Regions from separate parts of the Bradyrhizobium sp. CCBAU 11386 genome, predicted to be linked through region 1. Evidence: predicted binding sites of a transcription regulator. Region 1 holds the regulator's gene; each other region holds the start of a gene.

Region 1 (7,483 bases):
TGTCACGACCTGGCCCGTCTGTGCGGGGGAGGCGTGGAGAGCAGTTTAACCCTGCCAGGGCCGGCCCCTTATGAGACTTTCGGCTCAATCGACCCGAACCGAGGCTGCCCCCCGTCAAGAGACAGAACGGTCGGCCATCGCGCCGGGCGGTCGTGTCACGAATGAACGGAAAGGACCTCTCGGGCGTTGTGTGGGTCCCCAACGAGGAGCCCATCATGCAGAACATCGCAGAGCATATGGAAGTCATCGGCGCCGACGGCGTCCACATCGGAACTGTCGACCGTATCGAGGGCAACCGCATCAAGCTGACCAGGAAGGACAGCGGCGAGGGCAGCCACAGGGGCCATCATCACTTCATCGACAAGGGCCTCGTCGCCGACGTCGAAGGCAACAAGGTCCGGCTCTCGGCCAAGGCGGCGGTGGCCGTGACGATGGAAGAGGAAAAGTAGCGCCCGCCGTGGCTCGTTCCTGATCCGTACCGCTATCCGCCGCCCTGCACGTTCCGGTAGCCTCGGCCTCCGTCGCGTATCGTAAGGTGCAAGGAATGGCGGAGCCGGGCCGGCCGGTACGGTCCCAAGGTATTGCGGGGGGGATCGCGGGGACTTGGCCCGCCGGCCGAGCTGCTCCGGCCGGCGGCTTTGTGCCGGCGGGCTTTGGCGCCTGGCCCGCGCTCGCCGGGACGCTGCGCGAATGGATGCGCGCCGAGGCCGGTGCCGGGCGGCTGTTGCCCTGGGTGCCTGTGGCCTTCGGCAGCGGCATCGCGCTTTACTTTGCCGCCGATCACGAGCCGGTGCTTTGGGTCGTCGCCGCAACGGCGGTCGGGCTCACGCTCGCGGCCGTCCTGCTGCGGCGAAGCCGGATGTTCGCACCGGCCATCATGATCGCGGCGGTCGCGGCCGGCTTTGCCATGGCGACCTGGAAGACGGCGCGCATCGGCCACACCGTGCTGGCCAAGCCGCTCTATTCGGTGTCGCTGTCGGGCTTCGTCGAGACCCGCGACATCCGCGAGCGCACCGACCGCTTTGTGCTGCGTGTCACGGCGATGGAGGCGCAGCGGAGCGACGTCAAGCTGGAGCGCGTGCGCCTCTCGGTGCGCAAGGGGACGGCGCCCGAGGTCGGCAGCTTCGTGCAGTTGAAGGCGCGGCTGATGCCGCCGATCACGCCGGTGCGCCCCGGCAGCTACGATTTCTCGCGCGACATGTTTTTCCAGGGCATCGGCGCCTCCGGCTTCGTGATGGGGGCGATCACGGCGGCAGTGCCGCCCGATGCCGGTGGCTTGCGGCTGCGCTATGCCGCCTTCATGCAGGGCCTGCGCGATGCGATCGACGCGCGCATCCGCGCAACACTCGAAGGTGACAATCGCGCGATCGCGACGGCGCTGCTGACGGGGCGTCGCGACGCGATCACCACGCCCATCAATGACGCCATGTTCATTTCAGGGCTCGGCCATGTGCTCTCGATCTCCGGTTATCACATGGCGGTGGTCGCCGGCGTCGTGTTCTTCGCGGTCCGCGCGCTGCTCGCTCTGATTCCGGGACTGGCGGTCGGCTTCCCCATCAAGAAATGGTCCGCGGCTGCGGCGCTGGTTGCCGCCGCGTTCTATCTGCTGCTCTCGGGCGCGGAGGTCGCGACGCAACGCTCGTTCTTCATGACCGCCGTGGTGCTGATCGCCGTCATGGTCGACCGCCGCGCCATCACGTTCCGTACCCTGGCTGTGGCGGCGCTGATCGTGCTCGCGGTCGCGCCGGAAGCGCTGGTGCATCCGAGCTTCCAGATGTCGTTTGCGGCAACGCTGGGACTCGTTGCGCTGGTGCAGATCGGCATGCCGAATCTGTTCGCTTCGCCCGATCATTCGGCGACCGCGCGCATCGCGATGTGGGGCGGCCGCGAGATCGCGATGCTGTTTCTGGCCTCGCTAATCGCGGGGCTTGCGACCACGCCCTATGCCGCCTTCCATTTCCATCGCGTCACGCCCTACGGCGTGCTCGCCAATCTCGGCGCGATGCCGGTGGTCTCTGCGCTGGTGATGCCTGCGGGACTGCTCGGATTGCTCGCGGCGCCGTTCGGGCTCGACGGCGTGTTCTGGTGGCTGATGGGGATCGGCATCGACTGGATGGTCGCGGTCTCGCGCTGGGTGGCGGCATTGCCGGGCGCCGTCGGCCGCATCCCGGCTTTCGGCATCGCGCCGCTGATCGCGGCCAGCCTGGGGATCGTCGTGATGGGCCTGCTGCGCACGCCCCTGCGCTGGTCCGGCGCGCTGGTGCTGCTGGTGGCGATCCTCTGGGGGCTGTCGGGGCGGCAGCCGGATATCCTGATCGCCGGGGACGGCCAGAGCGTCGCGGTGCGGGGCAGGGACGGGCGCCTGCAAATGATCCGGGCCAGCAAGGACGGCTTTCTGCTGAAGGAGTGGCTCGCTGCCGACGCCGATCCGCGCGATGCCGCTAGTCCCTCGCTCGCCGCCGGCGTGTCGTGCGACGAGGCCGGCTGCGTGACGCCGCTCGCCGACGGGCGCCTGGTCGCGCTGGCCTTGCGCATCGAAGCGCTGGCGGACGATTGCAGCCGCGCCGCGCTGGTGGTGACGGCGCGGCCGGCGCCAGCGGATTGTGCGGCGATGGTGGTCGACCGGCAGCGTCTCGCCGCGCAAGGCGCGCTCGCGCTGACACAGCGAGGCGACGGCTTTGTCGTTCAGGCGGTGAAAGCGAGAGGCACCGACCGCCCGTGGTCGCCGGCGACCGCCGGCGAGGGGGATTTCGGTACGAGCCTTGCGCCGCAGGCGGCGGCTCCCCGCAGCCGGGACGCGACACCGTCCGAGGCGGACATGCAGGCCGAGGATTGAACGGAACGGCTACAGGTACCAGGCCAGCACGGCGTCGAGCCCAGCACTCCCGATCACCGGCAGGGCCACCATTTGGCTCAGTCCAGACGCGCGAGCCTCTGCGGCCGCGACCGAATGGTCATGCGCGAGATCGTCGTTGAGCGCGGGCATGCCGGTGGCCCAGGCTCCGCCGATGCTGCCGTCACCCCTGGCGATGGATTTGTCCACATAGAGCGCGGCGAGGTCGGTCTGCGCGCTGCAATCGCCGGCGCGAAAGACCAGTGCTGAGCGGGCTTCGTTCGGCACCCAGATCTCGAAGCGCCGCGCAATTGGCGTCGCCTGCGCGGAGAGGAAAGTCAGCACCCAGGTCTGGTCGGCGCCGGTCCGGTAGGGCACGCCGACGCCGAGATTGATCCCGACTTCGGCGGCCTCTTCCCAGCGCAGAAAACTTTTGGCGTTGTGCAGATCCTTGATGATCAGCGGCAGGTCCGCTTTCCAGGTGCGTCCGGGCAGGCCGAAGCCGCGCGGAAACCTGGTGTGGCGGGAGTTGAATTCGAACATGTCGGCGGTGCCGTAGTAGCCGTCGACGAGCCCCATCTCGTGGGAGATATCGGGATCATTGTGCCAGAGCTCGATCGCGCCGACATGCGCCTCGTCGTCGCCGCAGAACAGCACCATCACGGCCTGCAAAAATTCGCCTGAAAACACCGGGACCGCCACGCCGCAGGTGAGGCCGGCCGCGAGCGCCTGATCGGTCCGCTTGAAATAGGAGTTGGCGAATTTGGTGAGGATCACGGGATGGCCGCTGGCCCAGGCCTTGCCGGGAAGGCCCTCGTCGTATCCGAAGCGCAAGTTCTCGCTCACGGCCTTGAACGCGGACAGCCCTTCGCCATAGAGACCGCCGCCGAATTCCAGCCGCATGCGCGTCCGGTCGGGCACCCAGAGTTCAACGACGCGAATGAAGGTTTTCATCGACCGTGCCCGCCGCCTCAAGCCATTGACAGCATCGGCGATCTGGCCGCGGAACGGACGTTCAAAATTCAGGCAGCGCCGCGCAAACTTCGTGCGACGGGGAGGCGCGGGGGGATCTCGGCGAATTGGATTCTCAGGACACAAACCATCCCGTCTCGCCGGCCACGGCCGGCGATGGCGATTTCAATCCTGGCCCCGACCCGTGAGCCGGGGTAGGTACGTCAGCCGATCGGCAGGCGGGTGATGGTCGGCCGACCATCGGCGATCACCTGCGGCTTGTGTTCACGCTCGCCGACGGGCTGGGTCACCGGCAACTGCAGCACGGTCGCGCGCTGGCCTTCGACGAGCTGCGTCACCAGTACGTATTTGCCGTCGGGGAATTCGATCGCGTCGTGATGGCGATCGGGAATGTGCGGATCGATCTTGCCGAACTTGCCGACACGGGAATTGATGGTGCGCGTCCAGATCCATCGATTGTCGTAGCGGACGTTGTCGGCGAAGGCGAGCTCCGTCCCCGGCAGCAGGCAGACTGCGACGGACATGTCGGCCTCGGAGGCGAAGCCGCGCGTCGAGGTGCCTCGGAAGGTGGTCGTGACGATCGTCTCGCCGACTTCTGCGGGACGCGTCGCGACGGCATGCAGGCTGTAGTCACACATCGGGTGCTCCTCATTCAGGGATAGCGACCCGCGCCTCCTTCGGAGGCACAGGCCTCTATCAGAGTGGAAGCATGTTAGCGTCTTCTCGGTTGTAGGCAAATCTGCGGCTTGGGTTCGCAGGCTGCCATCACAATATCTTTTTCAAATGCACGAGGAACAAAGTCCGCTCTCGCGCATTTGGCGTGCGTCTCCGTCAGCGACCAGCAGGTGCCGACCAGCCCGAATATTGCCAGGCGGGTTGCGACGGCTGCGCGACGGCATTGCGGGCATTGCGCAATTGCTCGCTCGTCGTCGTCTGCGCTGCCTTGCGGACAGGGTGTAACTGTGCGGCGAAGGCTTGCGACGCCGATGCTGCGATCAGCGCCATCGTGACGGCGCTCAAAACGATCTTGCGCATGATGGTCTCCTCGATCTCCAGCGCCGCGAAGCGATGAGGGCTTCGTGCGGCGTGCCGAGGATGTAGCGCTGGAGAAGGGGCCGGATAATCTGTGCAAAACCAGAAAGACTATCCAGCCGGAACGGACAATCGTCCGCTCCAATCGTCAACGCGCGGGTCGCCAACCGGCGGCCGCGCTCAGTACTTGCGGTACAGGCCGATCAGCTTGCCCTGAATCTTCACCCGGTTGGGCGGCAGGATGCGGACCTCATAGGCCGCATTGGCGGGCTCGAGCGCGATCGAGGCACCGCGGCGGCGGAAGCGCTTCAGCGTCGCTTCCTCGTCGTCGATCAGCGCCACCACGATGTCGCCGGTGTCGGCGCTCTCGTTGCGCTGGATCAGCGCCATGTCGCCGTCGAGGATGCCGGCTTCGACCATCGAGTCGCCGCGCACTTCGAGCGCGTAGTGCTCGCCCGAACCGAGCATGTCAGGCGGTACGCTGATGGTGTGGCTGCGGGTCTGCAGCGCTTCGATCGGTGTGCCGGCCGCGATGCGGCCCATCACCGGCACCGCGACGGGGCGCTCGCCCTCGTCTACGGGCGCGCTGGAGCCCGCTCGCACCTTGCCGAGATTGCCCTCGATGACGCTCGGCGTGAAGCCACGGCGGCTGCCGGCGGCGGCCTGGAGCTCGGGCAGCTTGATCACCTCGATCGCGCGGGCCCGGTTGGGCAGACGCCGGATGAAGCCGCGCTCCTCCAATGCGGTGATCAGGCGATGGATGCCTGACTTCGAGCGCAGGTCGAGCGCGTCCTTCATCTCGTCGAAGGAGGGCGGCACGCCGCTTTCCTTCAAACGCTCGCTGATGAATCGCAGAAGCTCGTATTGTTTGCGCGTTAACATCTCGACCAAATCCCCCGGTTGATGTCGTTCGATTCCGAGACGGTGAATTCAGCGGCGAGCCGCCAGATGCTCGAAACAAATCATGAACGGACACTATATGTTCGATATGTGTTCCGCAACTGCTTAATTTACCGTGAACGCGACAAAGTTCGCGGAACGCGCATGACCAGCGGGTTCAGGCGGGCAGTCGCAGCACCTCGCAAGGCGTGCCGGCCTCGGCCTTGGGCGCGAACGGCGCGCGCACGAGAAGTGCCTGTGCCGCAGCGAGATTCGCAAGCAGTGAGGAATCCTGATGATCGACGGGAAGGGCGACAAGCGTGCCGTCGTCGCGCCGCTCCAGACGTGCGCGCAGATAATCTTCGCGCTGGTCATTGGCACCGATGTCGCGGCCGAGCACGGCGCGCTCGCGACGGTGGTGAATCACGGCGCGGCCCGACAGAGCGCGAATCAACGGCACCATGAACAGGAAGGCGCACACATAGGACGACACGGGATTGCCGGGCAGGCCGATCACACCCATCGCTCCTAACCGGCCGTGCATCATCGGCTTGCCCGGCCGCATCGCGATCTTCCAGAACGCCATCGCGATGCCTTCATCCCTCAGCGCCTGCTGAACCAGATCGTGGTCGCCGACCGAGGCGCCGCCGGTCGTAATCAGGATATCGGCGCCGCTCTCGCGGGCGCGGCGGATGCCGGCGGTGGTGGCCTCCAGCGTATCAGCGGCAACACCGAGATCGATGGTATCTGCGCCCTCCTGGCGGGCGAGCGCGTGCAGGGCGTAGCCGTTGGAATAGACGATCTGGCCGGGACCCGGTGTGGCGCCAGGCATCACCAGTTCGTCGCCGGTGGCGAGGATCGCGACCTTCGGACGGCGTCGGATGGGGAGGTGCGGGTGATTCATCCCGGCCGCGAGCGCGAGGTCGCGCTCGGTGAGCCGGGTTCCCTTGCGCAGGAGCACGTCGCCCTCGGAGAAGTCGACGCCGGCGGGGCGGATGTGCCGCCCCGTGACGGCGGCTTGCTTGATCGTGATGCGCCTGCCCTCGGCGACCGTGTCCTCTTGGATCACGACCGCGTCCGCGCCGGCCGGAACGACGCCGCCGGTGAAGATTCGCATCGCTTCGCCGACGCCGACCGATCCCGCAAACGGCCGGCCCGCCGCGACCTCGCCGATCACGGTGAGCTGTGCGTCGACCTTGGCCGCATCGGCCGCGCGCACGGCGTAGCCGTCCATCGCCGACATCGCCTCCGGCGGCTGCGTACGCCGCGCCGCGACGTCGCGCGCGAGCACGCGGTGGTAGGCCTCATCGAGTGGAATCATCTCTTCAGGCAACGGCTCCACGCCGGCCAGCACTGCGGCGAGCGCGTCAGAAACCGGCATCAAGGCCACGGGGAAGACTCCTGCTGGGCACGTTCGGACGAATGAACGGCGAACGTTCTATCCGAGTGCGGGCGCAGAGGCAAAACAGCGACGAAGCAGGATAATTCATCCCGTCGCTCGGCCGCTCTTCTATGGAGAACGCCAAGTGCGGCGCGGCATAACCCTGACGATCAGAAAGACCGGTACGAGTATGGCCATGGCAGGACGACAATTGACGAGAGCCACGGCCAGTATCGGTCAACGACCGGTCTGCTGGTCCGGACGGGCGTCCGGCGCCACGTCGGGAGCTTTGGGGCCTTGATCCTTGTCGGGCAGCGGATCGGCCTGGGATTTCAGGTCGGCGGCCTTGCTGATCAGCTTGGCGGAAAGGTCAGAATCCGACGTCG
Region 2 (7,483 bases), on a different contig from region 1:
CTCGGTGACGGAGAACAGGTCCTGCGCCGGCTCCACTGTCCAGGGCATGTGCCTGGCGCGAGCAGCGGCCACCGGGGCAAAGAAGCTGCGGTGGTGGACGGTCGGGCCGAGGCGGTTCAGCGCGTCGAGATGCTCGGGGACGCCGTAGCCCTTGTGCTGCTCGAAGCCGTAGCCCGGGCAGTCCTGCGCCAGCGCGCACATCAGCCGGTCGCGCGTCACCTTGGCGACAATGGACGCCGCTGCGATCGACAGCACGATGCCGTCGCCGCCGATCACCGCCTCGCAGTCGCAGGCCGTATCGAGCCGGTCGCGGCCGTCGACGAAGACGTGGCGGGGCTGCTCGGGCAGCGCCACCACGGCACGCTTCAGCGCCCACAGCGAGGCGCGCAGGATGTTGTCGCGATCGATCCGGGCGGGCGAGGCGACCGCGACCGAGACCTGCGCTGTGGCGCAGATCCTGTCGAACAGCTTTTCGCGCTGCTCCGCCGTCAGGCGCTTGGAATCGTCGATGCCGCGCGGAATGCGGTCGGGGTCGAGAATCACTGCGGCCGCCACCACGGGACCCGCGAGTGGCCCGCGGCCAGCCTCGTCGCAGCCCGCGACCGGCCAGATGCCGCGCTTGATCAGCGCGCGCTCGCGGCGGAAGCTCGGCGGTGCGACGGCGATGACGCCATTCGCGCCCGCGCCCTTGCCGGTCGAAGGCTTGGCTGCCGAGGCCTTTCCAGCCTTTGCAGGTGCAGGCTTGTTCGCAGCGGCCTTCCTGGGCGCAGCTTTGGCCGACGTCTTGGCGGACTTGTCCCGAATCATGGCCGGGATCGTGCGCAAGCGGCCTGCCCAGCGCAACCGGGAACCCCTCGCAATTCCCGTTATTCAAGCCGGCGGCCCTACTCCGCCAGATGCACCCGCCGGTCCTCACCGACCTCGATGCCGGGCGCAATCACGGCCTCCCAGACATGGCCGTCGGGATCGGCAAAATAACCGCAATAGCCGCCGTAATCGGTCTCGCACGCAGCCTTCAGCAGCCTTGCTCCCTTGCTGACCGCGAAAGCCAGCACCGCATCGACCTCCTCACGCGCGCGGCAGTTCCAGGCGAGCGTGACGCCGCGGAAGGTCGTCGGCCTCGGCTTATTAGGCAAGGCCGCGTCGGCCGCGAGCTGATCCCAGTGAAACAGGGCAAGCACCGGACCGCCGGTATCGTAGAAGGCAACGGCCTCGCCGGTCGCCTTCAGCCGGCGCGAAAAGCCAAGAGCATCATAGAACGCGATGCTGGCGCGGATGTCGCTCACGCCGAGCGTGATGACGGTAAGCCGCGGCACCGGGGGCGGCAGTTCCTTACGCATGACAGACCTCGTTCGCCTCGGCTCTTAGAACAGGCTGAGCTGATCGCCGTTCCGCTTCGGCCGCGCAAAGTGATCCATCGTCAGTCTTGCGCGACGCTTGTTGAGCCCGAGCCTGTCGCAGGCGATCTCGAAGCGGCGGCCGATGGTCCAGGCCATCGGCCCGGTGCCCTTCATGCGCTCGCCCCATTTCGCGTCGTAGTCGCGCCCGCCGCGCATGTCGCGGATCAGGGTGAAGACGTGGCGATAGCGGTCCGGATAGTTCGCCATCAGCCATTCGCGGAAGAGGTCGCGCACCTCCAGCGGCAGCCGCAGCAGCACATAGGAGGCTTCCTTGACGCCGGCATGGGCGGCCGCGTCGAGAATGCGCTCGATCTCGGAATCGTTCAGCGCGGGGATCACGGGCGCGACCATCACGGTGGTGGGAATGCCGGCGTCGGAGAGCTGCTTCAGCGCCTCCAGCCGCTTCGGCGGCGTCGAGGCGCGCGGCTCCATGGTGCGCGCCAGCTTCGGATCGAGCGAGGTCACCGAGATCGCGACCTTGGCGAGGTTGCGCTTGGCCATGCGCGAGAGAATGTCGATGTCACGCACCACCAGCGCCGATTTGGTGACGATGCCGACGGGATGACCGGCGCGCTCCAGCACCTCCAGGATGCCGCGCATGATTTTGCGCTCGCGCTCGATCGGCTGGTAGGGATCGGTGTTGGTGCCGATCGCGATCATCCGCGGCTCGTAGCCTGCTGCTGCGAGCTCCTTCTCGAGCAGCGCCGGGGCCTCCGGCTTGACGAACAGTTTTGACTCGAAGTCGAGCCCCGGCGACAGGCCGAGATAGGCATGGGTCGGCCGCGCGAAGCAGTAGACACAGCCGTGCTCGCAGCCGCGATAGGGATTGATCGAGCGGTCGAAGCCGATATCGGGGGAATCGTTGCGGGTGATCACCTTGCGCGAGGTGTCGACCGCGACCGTGGTCTTGAATGGCGGCAGCTCTTCCAGGCTCTGCCAGCCGTCGTCGAAGGCGACGCGCGCCTCGGCCTCATAGCGGCCGCTGGCGTTGGACTGCGCGCCCCGCCCTCGCCTGCGCTGCTTGTCGATGGCGACAGCGAGCTCGGGGAAATCAGAAGGCGCACCCGCCGGCTCGGAGGGCGCCGTGACCGGCGGGTGCTTGAGAGCATGAGAGGATGCTGGACTCATGAAGCCAAGATAACACGCCAAAGGAACAAATCAAGAACAAGAACAAAAAACGTGAAAACAACCCCCATGCACAGTAGAGCCGCCCAAACTTCGGGCGCCCGCCTTTGACCTCACGCAACACCGCTGTCACCACGATCCCGTTTGATGCCGCCAAGGATCGATCGCCCCGGAACCCAGTTGGTGACGATCCCGGGTGAAGGTCGGCAGCAACATGACAAATCAACAACAATCGGCCGCCGCGAGCAGCGACCTCGATCTCCTCGATCGCTACTGGCGCGCCGCCAACTACCTCTCCGTCGGGCAGATCTACCTGCTCGACAACCCCCTGCTGCGCGAGCGGTTGCGGCCCGAGCACATCAAGCCGCGTTTGCTCGGCCATTGGGGCACAACACCCGGTTTGAACTTCATCTACGCCCACCTCAACCGCGTCATCCGCGCGCTTGATATCAACGTGCTCTATGTCTGCGGTCCCGGTCATGGCGGGCCGGGCATGGTCGCCAACACCTATCTCGAGGGCAGCTACAGCGAGATCTATCCCGACATCGCGCGCGATAAGGACGGATTGCGCAAGCTGTTCAGGCAGTTCTCCTTCCCCGGCGGCATTCCGAGCCACGTAGCGCCGGAGACGCCGGGCTCGATCCACGAGGGCGGCGAGCTCGGCTACGCGCTGGTGCACGCCTATGGCGCGGCGCTCGACAATCCCGACCTGATCGTCGCCTGCGTCGTCGGCGACGGCGAGGCCGAGACCGGACCGCTCGCGGCCTCCTGGCACTCCAACAAGTTCCTGAACCCGGCGCATGACGGCGCGGTGCTGCCGATCCTGCATCTCAACGGCTACAAGATCGCGGGCCCGACCGTGCTCGGGCGGATGCGCGACGAGGAGATCCGCGATCTGTTCCGCGGGTTCGGCCATGAGCCGCTGTTCGTCGAGGGCGACGATCCCAAATTGATGCACCGGATCATGGCGGACGCGCTCGACGTCGCATTCGCCAGCATCCGCTCGATCCAGCAGCACGCCCGCGACGGGCGTAGAAACGTCGAGCGGCCCCGCTGGCCGATGATCGTGCTGCGCAGCCCGAAGGGCTGGACCGGCCCGAAGGAAGTCGACGGCAAGAAGGTCGAAGATTTTTGGCGCGCACATCAGGTGCCGGTCGCAAGCTGCCGCGAGAACCCGGCGCATCTGAAGGTGCTCGATGACTGGATGCGCAGCTACGAGCCGGAAAAACTGTTCGACGCGAGCGGCGCGCTCATTCCCGAGCTCCAGGCGCTGGCGCCCGAAGGTAACAAGCGCATGGGCGCCAATCCGCATGCCAATGGCGGACTGTTGAAGAAGGAGCTGAAGCTGCCGGACTTCCGCAGCTTTGCCGTCGAAGTGCCGCAGCCCGGCGCCGTCACGGCAGAAGCGACGCGCGAACTCGGCAAATTCTTGCGCGACGTCATTCGCCTCAATGCGCAAGAGCGGAACTTTCGCATCATGGGTCCGGACGAGACGGCGTCAAACCGTCTCGACGCAGTGTTCGAGGCGACCGAACGGGTCTGGATGGAAGCGATCGAATCCTACGATGTCCATCTCGCCCAGGATGGCCGCGTGATGGAGGTGTTGAGCGAGCATCTCTGCCAGGGCTGGTTAGAGGGCTATCTGCTCACCGGGCGGCACGGCTTCTTTTCCTGCTACGAGGCCTTCATCCACATCGTGGATTCCATGTTCAACCAGCACGCCAAATGGCTGAAGGTAACGCGGCACCTGCCATGGCGGCGTCCGATCGCCTCGCTCAATTATCTGTTGACCTCGCATGTCTGGCGCCAGGACCACAACGGCTTCAGTCATCAGGATCCCGGCTTCGTCGACCTCGTCGCCAACAAGAAGGCCGACATCGTCCGCATCTACTTCCCGCCCGATGCCAACACGCTGCTGTGGATCGCCGACCATTGCCTGCGGACGTACAACCGCATCAACGTGATCGTCGCCGGCAAGCAGCCGGCGCCGCAATGGCTGTCGATGCAGGACGCCGCCACGCATTGCGACGCCGGCATCGGCATCTGGACCTGGGCGGGCACGGAAGACGCGGGCGGCGAGCCCGATGTGGTGATGGCCTGTGCCGGCGACGTGCCGACATTGGAGACGCTTGCCGCCGTCGACCTCCTGCGCAAGGCGCTGCCGGATCTGAAGATCCGCGTCGTCAACGTCGTCGACCTGATGACGCTGCAGCCGCAGGATCAGCACCCGCACGGCCTGTCCGATTGCGACTTCGACGGCCTGTTCACGCGCGACAAGCCGGTGATCTTCGCCTATCACGGCTATCCCCATCTGATCCACCGGCTGACCTATAACCGCACCAACCATGCCGGCCTGCATGTGCGCGGCTTCGCCGAGGAAGGCACCACGACGACGCCGTTCGACATGGTCGTGCTCAACGAGCTCGACCGCTACCACCTCGCGATCGAGGCGATCGAACGCGTGCCGGGTCTTGCGACCAGGGCCGCGCAGGCGAAGCAGCAGCTCCGCGACAAGCTGATCGAACACTCACGTTACGTGCGCGAGCACGGCGAGGACATGCCCGAGATCCGCGACTGGGTCTGGCCGGGCAAGCCGGGCTGACGCCATGCCGGCGCCAGAGGCGGTTCTCGTCCTCAACTCGGGCTCGTCGAGCATCAAGTTCGGCCTGTTCGATATCTCGGCGGCCGAGCCTGCGCTGCTCTGCAAGGGCCTGCTCGACGAGCACGAGGCCAAGCCCCAGCTCGTCGTGAAGGGCCCTGCGGGCGAAGATCTGTTCGAGAAGCGGCAGGACGAGACCGATGCCGACGGCGGTCATCTGTTCGCCGACGTGCTCGCCTTCATCGACGACCGGTTCGGACAAGACAGCTTGCGCGCGGCCGGCCACCGCATTGTCCACGGCGGGCCGGATCATTCAGGCCCGGTCGAATTGACGGACGATGTCACCACGAAGCTGGAGGCGCTGACGCCGCTGGCCCCGCTGCACCAGCCGCGCTGCCTCGCGCCGGTCCGCACCCTGTCCGCGATCCGTCCCGCGCTGACACAGATCGCCTGCTTCGACACCGCCTTCCATCACGGGATTGCACCGCCTGCGAGCCGCTTTGCGATTCCGAGGCGCTTCGAGGAGCGCGGCGTCCGGCGCTACGGCTTTCACGGGCTGTCGTTCGAATATGTCGCGGGCCGTCTCGCGGGAATCGCGCCGCAGCTCGTCGCGAGACGCACCGTCATCGCGCATCTCGGCAATGGCGCAAGCCTCTGCGCACTCCGCAACGGCCGCAGCGTCGACACCACGATGGGACTGACGCCGCTCGACGGCCTCGTGATGGGCACGCGAAGCGGCACGATCGACCCCGGCGTGCTGCTCTATCTGCAACAGCACGAGGGAATGTCGGTCGAGGATGTCCAGCACCTGCTCTATCACGAGTCAGGCCTGCTCGGCGTTTCCGGCCTCTCCGCAGACATGCGCACGCTGCTCGCAAGCCACGAGGCTGCTGCGCGGGAGGCGGTTGATCTCTTCGTCTTCCGGGCGGCGCAGGAAATCGCGATGATGGCGACGACGCTTCAGGGGCTGGACTGCCTGGTCTTCACCGGCGGCATCGGCGAGCATGCCAGCGAGATCCGCAGCGCGATCGGCGAGCGCCTCGCCTGGCTCGGCGTGCGCATCGATGCAGCGGCCAACGCCGCAGCGCGCGAACGGATCGGCAGCGCCGACAGTGCGGTGGATATTTTCATCATTCCCACCAACGAAGAGATCACGATCGCGCGCCATTGCGCCGCGCTGCTGCGCGAACGACACGCTGCGTGACGGTTTTATGAATGATCTGACGCAATGAGGCCGTCGCAACTTCGCGGCATAAGGACGGCATCAACCGTTGTGCGGACAGACCATGAAAACCCAGATCATCGAAGAACTCGGACAGGGCGACATCCTGTTGCCCGCGCTGGTGGCGGAAGGGCTTGCCGCCAATGACCGCATCAAGGTGCGGATGAGCGCGCTCCAGGCGGCGGCTCGGCATGCGCAAGACCCCGATCGTCCTGCCAGCGAGCTTGCGGTCGAGAGTCACGCCGCCGGCATTGCACCGGCCGCGATCGCAACGCTGATCGGCGGCGCCCATCTGGTCGGACCGTCCCGGCTCGCGGCGCCGAACCTCGCCAAGCTGATGAAGGAGATCCAGGACGACGCCGCGGCCATGATCCGCGCCGTCGGCGCCGGCGCACCGCCAGACGGCGACAAGGCGAACGCGCGGCTGGCGGCCGTCCGAAGCGCGGGCCTGCTCGATGCCACCAACGAAATCGATCTCGCACGCATTGCCCGTCTGACCGGCGTTGCCGAGGCGGCCGGCGACAGCCTCCATCGGCTGGTGATGGATCTGCACAAGGCGCTGAACAGGCTTGCGGCGAACTGTTCGGAGGAAACGCTCGACGGTGCCCATGTGTTCGGCCTGCATGGCGAAGATCGCGGCGCGGTGGAGGCCTTCATGAAGGGCCTGAACCAGACGCGCAGGCTGAAGTTCAACCACCCCGGCCTCGATACCATGGCGACCCGCTCGGGCGGCCGGCTGCTGATCCAGAACGACATCGGCACCACGGACGCCCATGTCGTGGTGATCGCGGTCAAGAAGAACGCGGTCACCGTCACCTACACCGACGTGCACCTGGCGCGGGCAAAATTCTTCATCTCGCTGTTCGACAAGTTCGAGGCGAGCTGGAGCGGGCTCGACCGTCACACCGCCGCGGGCCTTGGCGAAGACAATTCATTCTATCTCGTCACCGGCCAGTATCAGCCGGGTCACGCCGCGGATCGCAACGAATTCCTCGCAGCCGTGGGCGCCGCGCTGGTGTTCCTGATCGACTGGAACAAGGCGCGCAAGCTGCTGCGGACCTGGGTTGCCAAGGATGACGCCACGCGAATCCTCGAATGGGCGGCGCGAGCGCGGATCGGCCATCGCGGCTTTCTCGA
Region 3 (7,483 bases), on a different contig from region 1:
AGGGCGTAGGGCATGGGGGAGTGGAAGTGTCGGGCGGACCTGCGCATCCGGTCCGCGAGCGATGCGCTGACAGATGCTATCGGAGATGCTATATTAACCCCCAGAGGTGACAGATGTCGGAGCTACTGGCAAGGATTGCGGTCGATCCGCAGCGTATGCATGGACGCCCCTGCATTCGCGATCTGCGCATCACGGTCGCCGACGTCCTGGGACTGCTATCCGCCGGTCAATCGCGCAAGAGCATTCTCGAGGACTATCCGTATCTGGAAGAGGCGGATATCGACGCAGTGCTCGCTTATGCCGCGCGTCAGGTTGACCACCCGATCATAGCGGCCAAATAGCTTGCTTTACCTGATCGACGCTCAGCTTCCCCCTGCACTCGCGGAAGCCATGCATTGAGCTGGATACGCCGCGTGACTAAGCCGTGTCGTGCTTAGTTTCTTGAACAATCTTCGCCCTCGCATCGACTAGTTTTGGCTGCATGATTGTATCGATAATCTTTTCGACAGGAATGACGATGCCTATTCCAGAGTGAATTCCAGACGATGCGTCGCTTGCGTTCTCTAAGGCCACATCTAAGTTTAGGTCTTCCAAATCGAAATGCCCATGCACCAGCCCAAGAAGATAGAGTTGGTAGGTGGATTTCTGGCGAAGGAGGTTAGTCTTACCGTCGATCGTCCTTATCGCAGGCAAATGGATAAAGGCGGGCGATCCGCTCAATCCTCCGATTGATCGAGCCTCGATCAAGTAGGCCTCCACATAACTGCCATTCTTGGTTTTAACGGGTTCCCCGTCGAGCATCGCTACGTTTCCCACTCGGACAATGGGAACGTTTTTTTGCTGCCCGTAATGGCTGCGAAAAAGTCCAGCTACGACGACCTCATCGCCGACACCCATCCTGACGTCGTCCATAACTGCTCGCGTGGCGGCGACCGATCTCGGTCCATAGATCGGTACGGGGGCAATCATCTCCTCGCCGTGATCGAAACTGATCGGACAAACCGCAACATCAGTTGCGGACTCGGCAGAGTTCGGGTGGAAATACCAATCCGAGGGATCGATCTTGATCTCGGCTGGTTCACCAGTCCTTCTATTGACTCGTAACCAAAGGTCATGGCCCAGCGCCAAGGATCTGGCAACAACGTGCTCAGCAGTTACAAGGTAGCTCCAGCGGCATTCCTGCTCGTCGATCTCGACGGCGAATGCCGTTGCGCGAGGTCGAAATTGATCTGCCTGCTTAATGCCTAGGAAGCACACGCATTGGCGGACCCGCTCGGGTACGAGCATCAGGCCAATCCTCCAGAGCAAAGAGCAGGGCCAACAATTCTTAGTCGTTGGTCGCAGCGGTCTTCGAGCATGAGATAGTTACTCCGCCGCCTCGCTCGTCCTCCCGCGCTTCGGCTTCCTGGCCTTCTTCAGCACCGGCTCCAGAAACTTGCCCGTATAGCTCCTTGGCGCTTTCGCGATGTCTTCCGGCGGGCCCCAGGCGACGATCTCGCCGCCGCCGTCGCCGCCTTCGGGGCCGAGGTCGATGACCCAGTCGGCGGTCTTGATGACTTCGAGATTGTGCTCGATGACGACGACGGTGTTGCCCTGCGCGACCAGCTCGTGCAGCACCTCCAGGAGCTTCTTGACGTCGTGGAAGTGCAGGCCGGTGGTCGGCTCGTCCAGGATGTAGAGCGTGCGGCCGGTGGCGCGCTTGGACAGCTCCTTGGCGAGCTTGACGCGCTGGGCTTCGCCGCCTGACAGCGTGGTGGCCTGCTGACCCACGTGGATGTAGTCGAGGCCGACGCGATGCAGGGTCTGGAAGGTCTCGCGCACGCGCGGCACCGCCTTGAAGAAGTCGGCGGCTTCCTCGACGGTCATGTCGAGCACGTCGGCGATGCTCTTGCCCTTGAACAGGACTTCGAGCGTCTCGCGGTTGTAGCGCTTGCCCTTGCAGACATCGCAGGTGACGTAGACGTCGGGCAGGAAGTGCATCTCGATCTTGATGACGCCGTCGCCCTGGCAGGCCTCGCAGCGGCCGCCCTTGACGTTGAAGGAGAAGCGGCCGGGCTCGTAGCCGCGCGCCTTGGCTTCGGGGAGGCCCGCAAACCATTCGCGGATCGGCGTGAAGGCGCCGGTGTAGGTCGCGGGGTTCGAGCGCGGCGTGCGGCCGATCGGCGACTGGTCGATGTCGATGATCTTGTCGATGTGCTCGAGGCCCTCGATGCGGTCGTGCGGCGCGGCGCCCTCGCTGGCATTGTTCAGCTTGCGGGCGATGGCGCGGTAGAGCGTGTCGATCAAGAGCGTCGACTTACCGCCGCCGGAAACGCCGGTGACGCAGGTGAACAGGCCGAGCGGAATCTCGGCGGTGACGTTCTTGAGGTTATTGCCACGCGCGTTGACCACCTTGATGGTGCGGCGATGGTTCGGCGGGCGTCGCTCCGGCACCTCGACCTCGAGCTCGCCGGTGAGGTATTTTCCGGTCAGCGATTTCGGATTGCGCATGATCTCGGCGGGCGTGCCTTCGGCGACGATGTGGCCGCCATGCATGCCGGCGCCGGGGCCGATGTCGAGCACGTAGTCGGCGAGGCGAATGGCGTCCTCGTCATGCTCGACCACGACCACGGTGTTGCCGAGGTCGCGCAGGCGCTTGAGGGTGTCGAGCAGGCGCGCATTGTCGCGCTGGTGCAGGCCGATCGAGGGCTCGTCCAGCACGTAGAGCACGCCGGTCAGCCCCGAGCCGATCTGCGAGGCCAGGCGGATGCGCTGGCTCTCGCCGCCCGACAGCGTGCCGGAGGAGCGGGAGAGGGTGAGGTAGTTGAGACCGACGTCCAGCAGGAAGGTGAGGCGCTCGCGGATCTCCTTGAGGATGCGGCCGGCGATCTCGTTCTGCTGCTTGTTCAGCGCCTCCGGCACGGTCTCGAACCACTCGCCGGCCTTCCTGACCGACAGCTCCGAGATCTCGCCGATATGCTTGGTGCCGACCTTGACGCAGAGCGCCTCGGGCTTGAGCCGAAAGCCGTTGCAGGCGCCGCAGGGCACGTCGTGGAAATACTTCGCCAGCTCCTCGCGCGCCCACTCGCTCTCGGTCTCGCGGTAGCGGCGGTTGATGTTGGTGATAACGCCCTCGAACGGCTTCTTGGTGTCGTAGGAGCGGACGCCATCCTCGTAGGAGAATTTGATCTCATCCTCGCCGGAGCCGAAGAGGATCGCGTTCTGCGTCTTCTTGGGCAGATCCTTCCATTTGGTGGTCAGCGTGAACTTGTAGTGCTTGCCGAGCGCCGTCAGCGTCTGCACGTAATAGGGTGACGACGACTTGGCCCAGGGCGCGATCGCGCCCTTGCCGATGGCGAGCTCCTTGTCGGGGATGACGAGGTCCTCGTCGACATGCTGCTCGACGCCGAGGCCGCCGCAGGCAGGACACGCGCCATAGGGATTGTTGAACGAGAACAGGCGCGGCTCGATCTCAGGGATCGTGAAGCCGGACACCGGGCAGGCGAACTTTTCCGAGAACAGGATGCGCTCGGGCCCGCTCTTGTCGTGGATCTTCGCGGTCTTCTTCTTTTCCTCGGCCGGCGCCGCCGCGGGCGCATCGGCGAATTCGACGACGGCGAGGCCCTCGGCGAGCTTCAGCGCGGTCTCAAAGCTTTCGGCGAGACGCTGGCCGATGTCGGCGCGCACCACGATGCGGTCGACGACGACGTCGATGTCGTGCGGAAACTTCTTGTCCAGCGTCGGCGCTTCCGCGAGCTCATGGAAGGTGCCGTCGATCTTGACGCGCTGAAAGCCCTTCTTGAGCCATTCGGCGAGCTCCTTGCGGTACTCGCCCTTGCGGCCGCGCACGACGGGGGCAAGCAGATAGAGGCGCGTGCCCTCGGGCAGCGCCAGCACGCGGTCGACCATCTGCGAGACGGTCTGGCTCTCGATCGGCAGGCCGGTGGCCGGCGAATAGGGCACGCCGACGCGCGCCCACAAGAGGCGCATGTAGTCGTAGATCTCGGTGACGGTGCCGACGGTGGAGCGCGGATTCTTCGAGGTCGTCTTCTGCTCGATCGAGATCGCCGGCGACAGGCCGTCGATCTGGTCCACGTCGGGCTTCTGCATCATCTCCAGGAACTGGCGTGCATAGGCCGACAGCGATTCGACGTAGCGGCGCTGGCCCTCGGCGTAGATGGTGTCGAAGGCGAGCGAGGATTTGCCGGAGCCGGACAGGCCGGTGAACACTACGAGCCTGTCGCGGGGAATCTCGACGTCGATGTTCTTGAGGTTGTGCTCGCGCGCGCCACGGATCGTAATTGCGCGCAGGCTGGAGCCCGCGTTCTGTTGTTGGCGCTTCGCCTTGATCACTTCATCCATCCCGGTGGTCCCTAGGGAATCCCAAAGACGCGCGGCCGCGCCAATGGTGAAGGCGCGCTTCGCCCGGAACCGGGATCGGCGCCGATGGGGTTGTCAGCGAACGTAGGAAGAACGGCGACGGATTTCCAGTGCGAGTTGCGAATCGTCAACGGATTGTTGGCGTGCTGGCGGCATCTGGCAGCAGCAGAGAGTGCGGAACTGCGCTGAACGTACCGCCAGAACAAAAAGGCCGGCGCGAGGCCGGCCTTTCGTGACGATGTGACGTCGGTGGCGAAGATCAGTACTTCGCGACCACCGGGCCCCCGAAGTGATAGTTCACGCCGACCTGCACGGTGTGGAAGTTGAGCGTGCCGGTGGGGAGGGCGCCCGAGAAGTAGGTCTCGCCGCCGAGGCTGCGATAGAGGTACTCGCCCTTGACCGACCACTGCGGAGCGAAGAAGGCTTCGACGCCCGCACCGACGGTCCAGCCGGAGTGCCATTTGCTGTCCGACGCGGTCACGCCGAGAGCGGAGAGGGTGATCTTGTTGTCGATCCAGGCGTAGCCGCCGGTGCCGTAGAACAGGACCTGGTTGACGGCGTAGCCGATGCGGCCGCGCACGGTGCCCATGGCATCGGTCTTCGAGGTCGCGGTTGCGGTCACGACGCCGAAGCCGGGGACAACAGTGGCGCCGGTCGCCGTAGCGCTGACGTCAGCCCAGGCGCCATCGGCCTCGATACCGAACACGACGTTGCCGGTCTGCCAGTTGTAGCCGGCGGTGCCGCCGACGAAGCCACCCTTCATCTTCGGGTCGCCCGAAGCGTTTTCCCAGGCGCCGCCGCCAACGATACCGAGGTAGAAGCCGGTCCAGTTGTAGACCGAGGCCACAGCCACCGGAGCCTTCGTGTACGGGCGAGCCGCAAGGTCGGCAGCCGACGCGGGGGCGGCAAGAGCGAACAAACAGGCCGAAGCCAACAAAACCTTCTTCATTTTCAACCTAATCCCAGTCCCAGTTTCTGTTGTGCCTTCCACGATAGGGAAGGGCATCGGACGCTGTGGTCCAACTGATGTCGTGCTTACACCAACAAAGCTGCAAGTTGTGTCTCTCAAAAGCCACAACAGTTACAAAACGTAATGGACCTATTGTTCCGCGAGGCCGTGAAGCAGCAAAAAGGCCGGCACGAGGCCGGCCTTTCGTCAGAAGAAGCGCTGCTTGCGATCAGTACCTGGCGATCGCGGGGCCGCCCCAACGGTAGTTCACGCGGACGAGAGCCATATCGACGTCCTGGCTGACGCGTTCGGTCTGAACGAACGCGCCGGCGAAGTTGAAGTCGACGTTACGATCGCCAAGGAAGATGTGATTGTACTCGACGCCCACCGACCAGTTCGGGGCGAAGCCAAATTCGACACCCGCGCCGACCGTTCCACCCCAGCGGGTGTCGCGGGCCGAACCGAAGACAGTGCCTGCACCCACGAATCCTGGCGCGACGAGGAGGTCGTATTTGTCGTCCACGACGGCGGCGCCACCCTTCACGTAGAACAAAACGTTATTCCAGGCATAGCCGATCTGGCCGGTAATCAGGCCGAACGCATCGATCCGCGTACGGTTCTGCTGATCTGGAGCAGTCGGGCTGATGTTGTTTCCGCTGAAGTCAGCCCAGTTGCCTTGGCCTTCCACGCCAAACACCCAATTGCTGGACTGCCACCGGTAGCCGACCTGACCACCGACCGTGCCGCCCGATGAGTCATGACAGCCGTCGTCAACCAGCGTGCCGACGACCGGCGTCACGAAGTCCCAGCAATTGCGGCTCGTACCCCAGCCGCCGTTGATGCCGATGTAGAAGCCGCTCCAGTCGTAGATGGCGGCGACCATCGGGGGCGGGGCCTTGGTGTAGGGACGCGCAGCGAGGTCCGCCGCGCTTGCGGGAGCCGACAGGCTCAACGCCATTGCACCGATTGCACCAAACAAAATCTTATTCATTGCAGTCTCCCCAGTTTCGATCCGCTTCTTGAAATCCCCGAAGCGGCCAATCAGGCGCGACGCCCATATGAACTTAATTCCAAGGCAAACGTAGCTTAAGCGGGAGGCAGAGTCCGTCGCCGAAATGCAACAGTCGCACGGCAACTGCAACGCGCGTAACTTGATGAATGTTAAGTTCTTTTTGTCGTTCACGGGAACCGGGAAAGGTTCCATCCAGCGCTAACCATTTGGGCAGCGCGTGGGTACCGTCCGGCCCAAACATTGCGCACTCGCCCGCGCAGGAACAAATCTGGAACAAACCGGTGGCCGATGCTATATATGGGGATAACCCGGGGGCCGATGGGCTGATCGGTCCGCGCAAGCGTATAGGGTCGCCTCAACAGGTTGCTGAGGACCGCGGGGTGCGGTCGGGCCTTATGAATTCAGTGGCATTCGGAGCGGAGAGCGGCGATGGCGGGAAGCGTCAACAAGGTCATTCTGGTTGGAAATCTCGGCAAGGATCCTGAAATCCGCCGTACCCAGGACGGGCGGCCGATTGCGAATTTGAGCGTCGCCACCTCGGAGACCTGGCGCGACAAGAACACCGGCGAGCGCAAGGAAAAGACCGAGTGGCACCGTGTCGTGATCTTCAATGAAGGGCTCTGCAAGGTCGCCGAGCAGTACCTGAAGAAGGGTGCCAAGGTTTACGTCGAGGGCGCGCTCCAGACCCGCAAATGGACCGACCAGAGCGGCGTGGAGAAGTACTCCACCGAAGTCGTGCTCCAGGGCTTCAACTCGACGCTCACGATGCTCGACGGCCGCGGCGGTGGGGGAGGCGGCAGCTTCGGCGAGGAGCCGGGCGGCGATTTCGGCTCCTCCGGTCCCGTCAGCAGCGCGCCGCGCCGCGCCGTTGCTGCCGGTGGCGGCGGCCGCAACAGCGACATGGACGACGACATCCCGTTCTAGAATAGTGTTTTTCCGAAATGTAAACTAAATGGAGAAACCGGCCGTAAATACAATATGTTACGGCCGGTTTCGTTTTGTTCTTTTGTAAACTGTTGTTCAAAATCCAATACGGTTTCCTAGGTTTGTAAACTAGCCTGCAATTTCGGTAGCGATTCCAGCCAATTGGCGGAATCGTCCGCACAACAGGTTTGTAACTCCTGTCACGCGGGTTCAGCATCCATCTAACGGCCTCAGATATT
Region 4 (7,483 bases), on a different contig from region 1:
GGCGTCGCGCAGCAGCTTGGCGCCCTGCGCGTCGGGCTTGGCGATGTCTTCCAGCACCGAGGCCGGTGCCTCGGCATTGGTGCGGACCCGCGGCAGGCCGATCGCCGCGTAGCGCGCAAGCTGGATGTCGCGCGCCGCCGCGACGCGTGCGGCGACCTCGGCTGATCCTTCCGCCGGCGGCGGCAGGATCAGGTCGGCTGCGGTCACCGCCGGAACCTCGATGCGCAGGTCGATGCGGTCCATCAAGGGCCCTGAGATGCGCGCCTGGTAGTCGCCGGTGCAGCGATCGATGCGGCCGCGCTTGCAGGCATAGCCGGGTTCGAACGCGTTGCCGCAGCGGCAGGGATTCATCGCCGCGACCAGCATGAAGCGGGCAGGGTAGGTGACGCGATGATTGGCGCGGGACACCGAGACCTCGCCGTTCTCCAGCGGCTGGCGCAGCGAATCCAGAACGCGCGGATCGAACTCCGGAAGCTCGTCGAGGAACAGCACGCCCTGATGCGCCAGCGAGATCTCGCCGGGCTTGGCGCGCATGCCGCCGCCGGTGAGTGCGGCCATGCTGGCGGAATGATGCGGCGAGCGGAACGGGCGCCGCGACGTCAGCGCGCCGCCCTCGATCTCGCCGGCAACGGAGGCGATCATCGAGACCTCGAGCAGCTCGCCCGGCGACAGTGGCGGCAGGATCGAGGGCAGGCGCGCCGCCAGCATCGACTTGCCGGCGCCGGGCGCGCCAATCATCAACAGGTGATGTCCGCCGGCGGCCGCGATCTCCAGCGCCCGCTTGGCGCTTTCCTGGCCCTTGATGTCGCGCAGGTCGAGCGGCGAGGCGGCGGCCTCGTGCACCCTGGGCGAGGGCCGCGACAGCACCTGCGTGCCCTTGAAGTGATTGGCGATCTGGATCAGCGATTGTGCGGCGATGATCTGGATGTCCGGGCTCGCCCAGGCCGCTTCCGAGCCGCAGGCGGCCGGACAGATCAGGCCTTCCTCGCGCACATTGGCGCCGATCGCGGCGGGAAGAACGCCGGCCACCGGCGCGATCGAGCCGTCGAGACCGAGCTCGCCGAGAACGGTGAAGCCGGTCAGCGCATCCGGCGGAATGGCGCCGATCGCCGCCATCAGCCCGAGTGCGATCGGCAGGTCGTAATGGCTGCCTTCCTTCGGCAGGTCGGCCGGCGCCAGATTGACGATGATCCGCCGCGCCGGCAGCGCCAGGCCTGAAGCGATCAGCGCCGAGCGGACCCGCTCCCGCGCCTCGGACACCGCCTTGTCCGGCAGGCCGACGATGGCAAAGGCCGGCAGGCCCGGCGCGACCTGCACCTGCACGTCGACCGCGCGGGCCTCGATCCCCTCAAAGGCGACGGTAGAAACCCGTTGAACCATGCCGAACCAACCTGCCCTCTTGCACAATCGAGGGTAGCAGAGCCGGCCACCCTCCGCAAGAACAATACGGGAACATATCTAGCGCCGCCCAAGCCCTAACCAATCGTAAACGAGACGCGAACACTACGTCTCGAATGCGAGCGGCAGTCCTCAGCACATTCCAACGAATGTCCGCTACTTCTAGGGCTGCGGGATGGGCCGTGATCTAACAAGTGAACAAGCAAATGCTGGTAAATCGCCGGAGAAGCGAACGTCGGGTATGCAGCCGGCTCGCCAAGATCCATTTTGGCGCGGGCTCGCTGCCGCGGGATTGCACAATCACGGATATCTCGGACGGGGGCGTGAAAGTGGTGGCGGAATTTCTGGAAGTGCCGCCGCAATTCACCATCATCTTCGCACCCGACTATTCCCGCCAGTGCCGGCTGCGCTGGCGCATCGGCTGCGAATTCGGTGCCGAGTTCACCGATTAGGCTGCGGGGCTGACTTCCTTAACGGGAATTTAGCGTTAATCGGTAAGCATCTCTGATCAGTCGCCGAGTGATCAGAGTATGCCCAAGCGTTTGTCCCGTGCCTCTCGCCCGGCGAGATATCTGTTTTCCGCGCTTCTGATCCTTGCCCTCGGCGGCTGCCAGACCACCGGCATCGAGGACATCACCGGCGCGCTCGGCGGCAAGTCGGACGCCGCGAGCAAGGCCGACGCCAAGCCGGACATGGATGCGTTGCGCGAGCGTTATCGCGCCAAGCCCAGCGATCCCAACATCGCGCTCGAATACGGCAAGGCGCTGCGCGAGACCGGGCAGCGCGCCCAGGCGGTCGCGGTGCTCGAGCAGGCCGTGCTCGGCCATCCCAGCAACAAGGCGCTGCTCGCCGGCTACGGCCGCGCGCTCGCCGACAACGGCAATTTCCAGCAGGCTTTCGACGTTCTGAGCCGCGCGCATTCGCCCGAGGATCCGGACTGGCGTATCCTGTCGGCGCAAGGCGCGGCGCTCGACCAGCTCGGCCGCAACGAAGAGGCGCAGCAATACTACGCGACCGCGCTGAAGATCGTGCCGGACGAGCCGCAGGTTCTGTCCAATCTCGGCCTGTCCTACGTGCTGCAAAACAATCTGCCGAAGGCCGAACAGGTGCTCGGCCGCGCCTATCAGCGCAATCAGAACGATGCGCGGGTCCGTGCCAATCTCGCGCTCGTGCTGGGATTGCAGGGCCGCGAGGCCGAGGCTGAAATCCTCGTGAAGGCAGATTTGCCGCCGGACCAGGCCGCGGCGAAGGTCACGGCGCTACGCCAGCTGCTGGCGAAGAAGCAGCAGCAGCGGGCGGACAAGTAGCCCGCCGTCCGCCTGAATTCCTGTCCTGACGCGTTTTCCTGACGCGAACCGGCATCCGCTTCGCTCGAAAACGCTCTGGCGCTTATGACGCCTTGCGATGCGGGGCGGATGCGCGGCCCGATCGGCCCTTCAGCTTCTTCAGGAGCGGTGCGAGCAGCGAGCGCTTCGGCTTCTTCACCTCGCCGCGCCCGGCGAGGCGGTTCGCCATGTTCTGGAACAGCTCGGTGGTGCGGTGGCTCTTGGAGACCTCCGCGATCATCTGGCCGTTATTGGCCGCGGTCGAGAACAGCTTCGAATCGAACGGGATCACCGCGATCGGCTGGCTCTCCATGGTCTTGGCGAACGACTTGACGTCGATCTCCGCGCGCTTGTGCATGCCGACCTGGTTGATGCAGTACAGCGGCGGCCGGTCGTTCGGCCGCGCCGCCTTCAGCACGTTCAGCATGTTCTTGGTGTTGCGCAAGTTGGCGAGATCGGGCTCGGCCACGATCACGATGTCATCGGCGTTGATCAGCGCGCGCCGCGTCCAGCCCGACCATTGATGGGGGACGTCGAGCACGATGCAGGGCGTGGTCATGCGCAGCGTGTCGAACACCGCGTCGAAGGCTTCCGCGCCGAAATCGTAGACCCGGTCGAGGGTGGCAGGCGCGGCCAAGAGGCTGAGGCGCTCGGTGCATTTGGCGAGCAGGCGCTCCATCAGCGCCGTGTCGGGCCGGTCCTGCGACAGCACCGCGTTGGCGATGCCCTGCACCGGGTCCTGGTTGTAGTCGAGGCTCGCGGTGCCGAAGGCGAGGTCGAGGTCGATCACGACGGAATCGAGCGCGAGGTCGCGAGCGATGGTCCAGGCCACATTGTGCGCGACGGTGGACGCGCCGACGCCGCCCTTGGCGCCGACCACCGCGATGACGCGGCCGGTGATGATGGCTTCGGACGCCGAGAACAGGCTGCAGATCGAACGGACCACGTCGAGCGTTTCGACCGGTCCCACCACATAGTCGTTGACGCCGCGGCGCACCAGCTCGCGATAGGGCGCCGTGTCGTTGGGGTTGCCGATCACGACCACGCGGGTGCCGGGATCGCAGACGCCGGCGAGATCGTCCAGGCCCTCCAGGATGTCGCGCGTGCCGTCGGATTCGATCACGATCACGTTCGGCGTCGGCATCGATTCATAGACTTCGATCGCCGCGGCGAGGCCGCCTTCCTTGGCGGTGAGATGTGCCTTGGCGAGCCGGCGATCCTGCCCGGCCGCCGTCACTGCGGCGAGCGTCTGGTCGGTCTCGCAAAAGGCTTGCACGGAAATGCGAGGAACCGGCGCAATATGCTCCTCGGGGTGCCGCGGATGGTCCGCTTCTTCGTCGTTGACGCTCGTCATCTGCCTGTGTCGCTGAGCTTGGCCTTGTCGGCCTCGGGGTTGGGAGTCGCGACCGGCGTGCCCTTGCGATAGCGTTCGAAGGCGATGTCGCGACGTGCGGTATAGACCGGCGTTTCGGCTCGCGGCTGCTCGAGGTCGGCGGGATTGTCGATCATCGCCGCGAGATTGCGCTGGCTGGCGCAGCCCAGATTGAAGTACGGCTGGTTCTCGTTGTAGCCGGGGTCGAGGATGGACGGACCGATGTCTTCGGGCCACAGCCCGCAGGGGCCGGCGACCGCGGCGATGCGGGAATAGCTCAGGCGGATGGTGGGCAGCAGTCCGGGATCCTCGGGCCGATAGGGATGCTGGACGATGGCACGCGACGGCACGCCGCCGGATGCGAGCACGGAACGGATTTCCCGATAGGTCGCCGCGGCGGAACGCGAATTCGCGGCGTCGATCGGCACGTCGACGACGACGGAGCCGGTGCCTTCGCGCACCCAGTCCCGGGCGATGCCCGCGACGTCGGCGTGCTGTGCGGCCGAGAGGCCGCCTCTCGCCTTGCCGACGAAAATCACGATCGACTTCTTGGCCTCCTGCACCGCGATCGGATGGCGCTGGCGGTAATCGGTCGGCACCGTCTGGGTGACGATCTCGCCCGTGGTGTTGCACGCACCCAGCATGACGGAGAGCCCCGTCAGCACCAGCGCGACGCTTAAGCCGCGACGTCGATCGGCCATGGTCTTCGTCATCGCTTGATCCCCTCTTGCCCCGATCCTTGCCCCGTTCCCCAAGCCGTCCGTCGGTCTCAGTCGATGATGAAGCCGAAATCGCCGCGGGCGCCGTCAATCGGATCGACGCGGCGCGCGATGCCATAGAGGCGGTTCATGCGGCCGAGCAGCGCCGTCTGCGCGTCCGAGGCCGGCGCGAAGCCGTCGTCGGGCCGCGACAATTCCTTCTGGGCGACCGCGCGCACCACATAGGGCGTCACGATCACCATCAGCTCGGTCTCGTTGTTGACGAAGTCCTGGCTGCGGAACAGCGCGCCGATGATTGGCACCTGGTCGACGCCGGGCAGGCCGTTGATCGCCTGCTTGGTCTGCTGCTGGATCAGGCCGGCCATCGCCATCGAGCCGCCCGAGGGAATTTCGAGCGTGGTCTCGGCGCGGCGGGTCTGGATCGAGGGGATGGTGATCGAGCTGGTCTGGCCCGCGGACACCGCCTGCGTCACAGAGATGGCGTTCTGATTCGACAGCTCCGAGACTTCGGTCATCACGCGCAGGCTGATACGTCCCTCGCTCAACACGACCGGCGTGAAGTTCAGGGAGATGCCGAATTTCTTGTAGGTGATCTGGGTGGTACAGACGTGAGTGACCGGATCGCAGGAATAGCCCGCAGGGATCGGGAATTCGCCGCCGGCAATGAAAGTGGCGGACTCGCCGGAGATCGCCGTCAGGCTCGGCTCGGCCAGCGTCCGCATCACGCCGGCGCTTTCCATCGCGCGCATCGTTGCGTTGACGGTGGCCACGCCTTTTGCCAGTCCGGTAAGACCGAGCCCGTTGCTGCTGACGAGCGGGCCGCCAGAGACCGAGAACGGGTTGGAATTGTTGAAGTTCACGACCGCGGTGCCGGCATTCAGGCTGGCGCTGAGATCGACGCCCAATTGCTTGACGATGTCGCGGCGCACTTCGCCGACGACGACCTTGAGCATCACCTGGTCGCGGCCGCGCACCACGATGTTGTTGACCACCTTGTCGGAGCCGCCGACCAGCTTGGCGGCGACGTCGCCGGCCTGCTGCGCCTCGACCGGGCTCGACACCGAGCCGGTCAGCATCACGCTGTCGCCGACGCCTTCAATCTGCACGCCCGGCAACGACTGGCGCAGCGCGGCACGCATGCCGTTGAGGTCGCGCTTCACAGCGATGTCGTAGGCGGCGACCTGCTGGCCGTCGGCGGTGAAGAACACGACGTTGGTCTGGCCGACCTGGCCGCCGATGATATAGGCGCGCTGGGCCGAGCGGATCACCGCGTTGGCGATCTTGGGATCGGCCACCAGCACATCCTTGACATCGCGGGGCAGGTCGATGACGACCGACTTGCCGACGCCGAGCGACAGGAAACGCGTCTTCGCCGGCGCGATCGTCCCGACCGACGCCACGCCGAGATCCGGCGCCTGCATCGGCGCCTGGTCGCCGACCGGCGTTTCGGCGGCGCTGACCAGGCTAGGCGCTGCGAGCAGCCCCAGCGTCAACATCGCCCCCACCCAGAACGTGCGTGCGCGATTCCCCCGAATGCGCAAGCCCGCCCGATCATCCCCGTAGTTCATTGTGTCCCCATCACTTCTGTGACGTCTGTTGTCGCACCTGTACGCCGTAGCGGATCACGTTGACGCCGCCGGAACGCTTGATCGCCACGTCCTCGGCCGTGAGCTCGGTTGCGTTGGCATCGACGATGCTCCGCAGCGCAAGCTGGAGCGTGCCGCCCTGGCGCGCCGCGGCGAGCGTTGCGACCTGATCCGGCTTGAGCTCGAGCGTGACGGTCTTGCCGAGCACGGCGTTCTGTCCGTCCTTTTCCTTCGGCGCCTGGTCGATCGCGAGCACGCGGATGTTGCTCAGGATGACCTCGGACAGGATGAGGTCGTTGCCGCCGGTCGTGCCGTTGGGGTCGGGATTCTTCAGGCGGCGGGTCAGGACGATGTCGACGCGGTCGTTCGGCAGGATGAAGCCGCCGGCGCCGGTCTCGGCTGAAATCTCGGTGGAAACGGCGCGCATGCCCGACGGCAGTATCGCGGCCATGAAGCCGGAGCCTTCGGCCTTGACCAGCTTCTGCTCGCGGATCGGCTCGCCCTGCATCAACGGCACGCGCGCGATCGAGCCGACGATCTGGTTCTGCGCTTCGGGCCTGCTGTCGCGGCGGATGAAGGCGCCGCTCGCAGTCGCCGCCGGCCATACCTGCCATTGCAGGTCCTCCGGCTTCACATACTGGCCGAGCCCGATGTCGTTCTTCGCGACCAGGATCTCGACCGTCGGCAGGTTCTCGGCGACGGGCTGAACGGGCGCGGGCTTGCTGTCATAACCGCTCGCCAGATACGCAGCGACGCCGCCGGCGCCCAGCGCGATGACGAGAACGACAATGCGTGCGGTATTCATACGCCTCTACTCTTACGCGGGGCACTCGAACCGCACGTGGCGGGTTCCCCTGTGTCGATGAGTAGGGAGTAAAAGTATAAGGGGTGTTGCGAGGCCGAATGCGATGACCGGCCACGGCCCGAGTTCTGGGCAGATGGTGAACGGCGCGTTATTCGGTCGGCCAGCGGCCCCGTAGATTCACGCAGTACGAGACGTTCGTCCGAACGATGCGCGCGGCGTCATGGTGAACGGGTGGTTAGTGATGGTGGTTTGAAGCCATGCCGTCATGGCAGCGTGTC

The links. Region 1 encodes LexA, which represses DNA repair genes until DNA is damaged. Its sites were predicted from a motif close to TGTTCNNNNTGTGTTCNG; they were not measured.
Region 2: a site for LexA is predicted at 2,550-2,567, ahead of XI09_RS05340 (PA0069 family radical SAM protein). Genes of this name have one in related genera too.
Region 3: a site for LexA is predicted at 4,438-4,455, ahead of uvrA (excinuclease ABC subunit UvrA). Genes of this name have one in related genera too.
Region 4: a site for LexA is predicted at 1,438-1,455, ahead of XI09_RS26290 (YifB family Mg chelatase-like AAA ATPase). Genes of this name have one in related genera too.

Annotation. Positions count from the first base shown of each region.
Region 1 is NZ_LBKA01000235.1:47,573-55,055, reverse strand. Features, by position in the region: gene XI09_RS24205 (DUF2171 domain-containing protein) at 216-449, shown strand; gene XI09_RS24200 (ComEC/Rec2 family competence protein) at 545-2,836, shown strand; gene XI09_RS24195 (GAF domain-containing protein) at 2,846-3,787, opposite strand; gene XI09_RS24190 (hypothetical protein) at 4,009-4,443, opposite strand; gene XI09_RS24185 (hypothetical protein) at 4,637-4,840, opposite strand; gene lexA (transcriptional repressor LexA) at 5,018-5,719, opposite strand; gene XI09_RS24175 (molybdopterin molybdotransferase MoeA) at 5,895-7,106, opposite strand; gene XI09_RS24170 (hypothetical protein) at 7,335-7,483, opposite strand, start outside.
Region 2 is NZ_LBKA01000020.1:2,592-10,074, forward strand. Features, by position in the region: gene XI09_RS05330 (ribonuclease HII) at 1-807, opposite strand, end outside; gene XI09_RS05335 (VOC family protein) at 885-1,340, opposite strand; gene XI09_RS05340 (PA0069 family radical SAM protein) at 1,365-2,528, opposite strand; gene XI09_RS05345 (phosphoketolase family protein) at 2,740-5,127, shown strand; gene XI09_RS05350 (acetate/propionate family kinase) at 5,132-6,328, shown strand; gene XI09_RS05355 (hypothetical protein) at 6,411-7,483, shown strand, end outside.
Region 3 is NZ_LBKA01000017.1:56,738-64,220, reverse strand. Features, by position in the region: gene XI09_RS05210 (HAD family hydrolase) at 1-14, opposite strand, end outside; gene XI09_RS05205 (DUF433 domain-containing protein) at 114-341, shown strand; gene XI09_RS05200 (hypothetical protein) at 418-1,287, opposite strand; gene uvrA (excinuclease ABC subunit UvrA) at 1,366-4,341, opposite strand; gene XI09_RS05190 (outer membrane protein) at 4,619-5,308, opposite strand; gene XI09_RS05185 (outer membrane protein) at 5,538-6,299, opposite strand; gene XI09_RS05180 (single-stranded DNA-binding protein) at 6,750-7,244, shown strand.
Region 4 is NZ_LBKA01000240.1:18,744-26,226, reverse strand. Features, by position in the region: gene XI09_RS26290 (YifB family Mg chelatase-like AAA ATPase) at 1-1,380, opposite strand, end outside; gene XI09_RS26285 (PilZ domain-containing protein) at 1,605-1,850, shown strand; gene XI09_RS26280 (tetratricopeptide repeat protein) at 1,929-2,705, shown strand; gene XI09_RS26275 (AAA family ATPase) at 2,788-4,077, opposite strand; gene XI09_RS26270 (CpaD family pilus assembly protein) at 4,074-4,808, opposite strand; gene XI09_RS26265 (type II and III secretion system protein family protein) at 4,865-6,382, opposite strand; gene cpaB (Flp pilus assembly protein CpaB) at 6,393-7,205, opposite strand.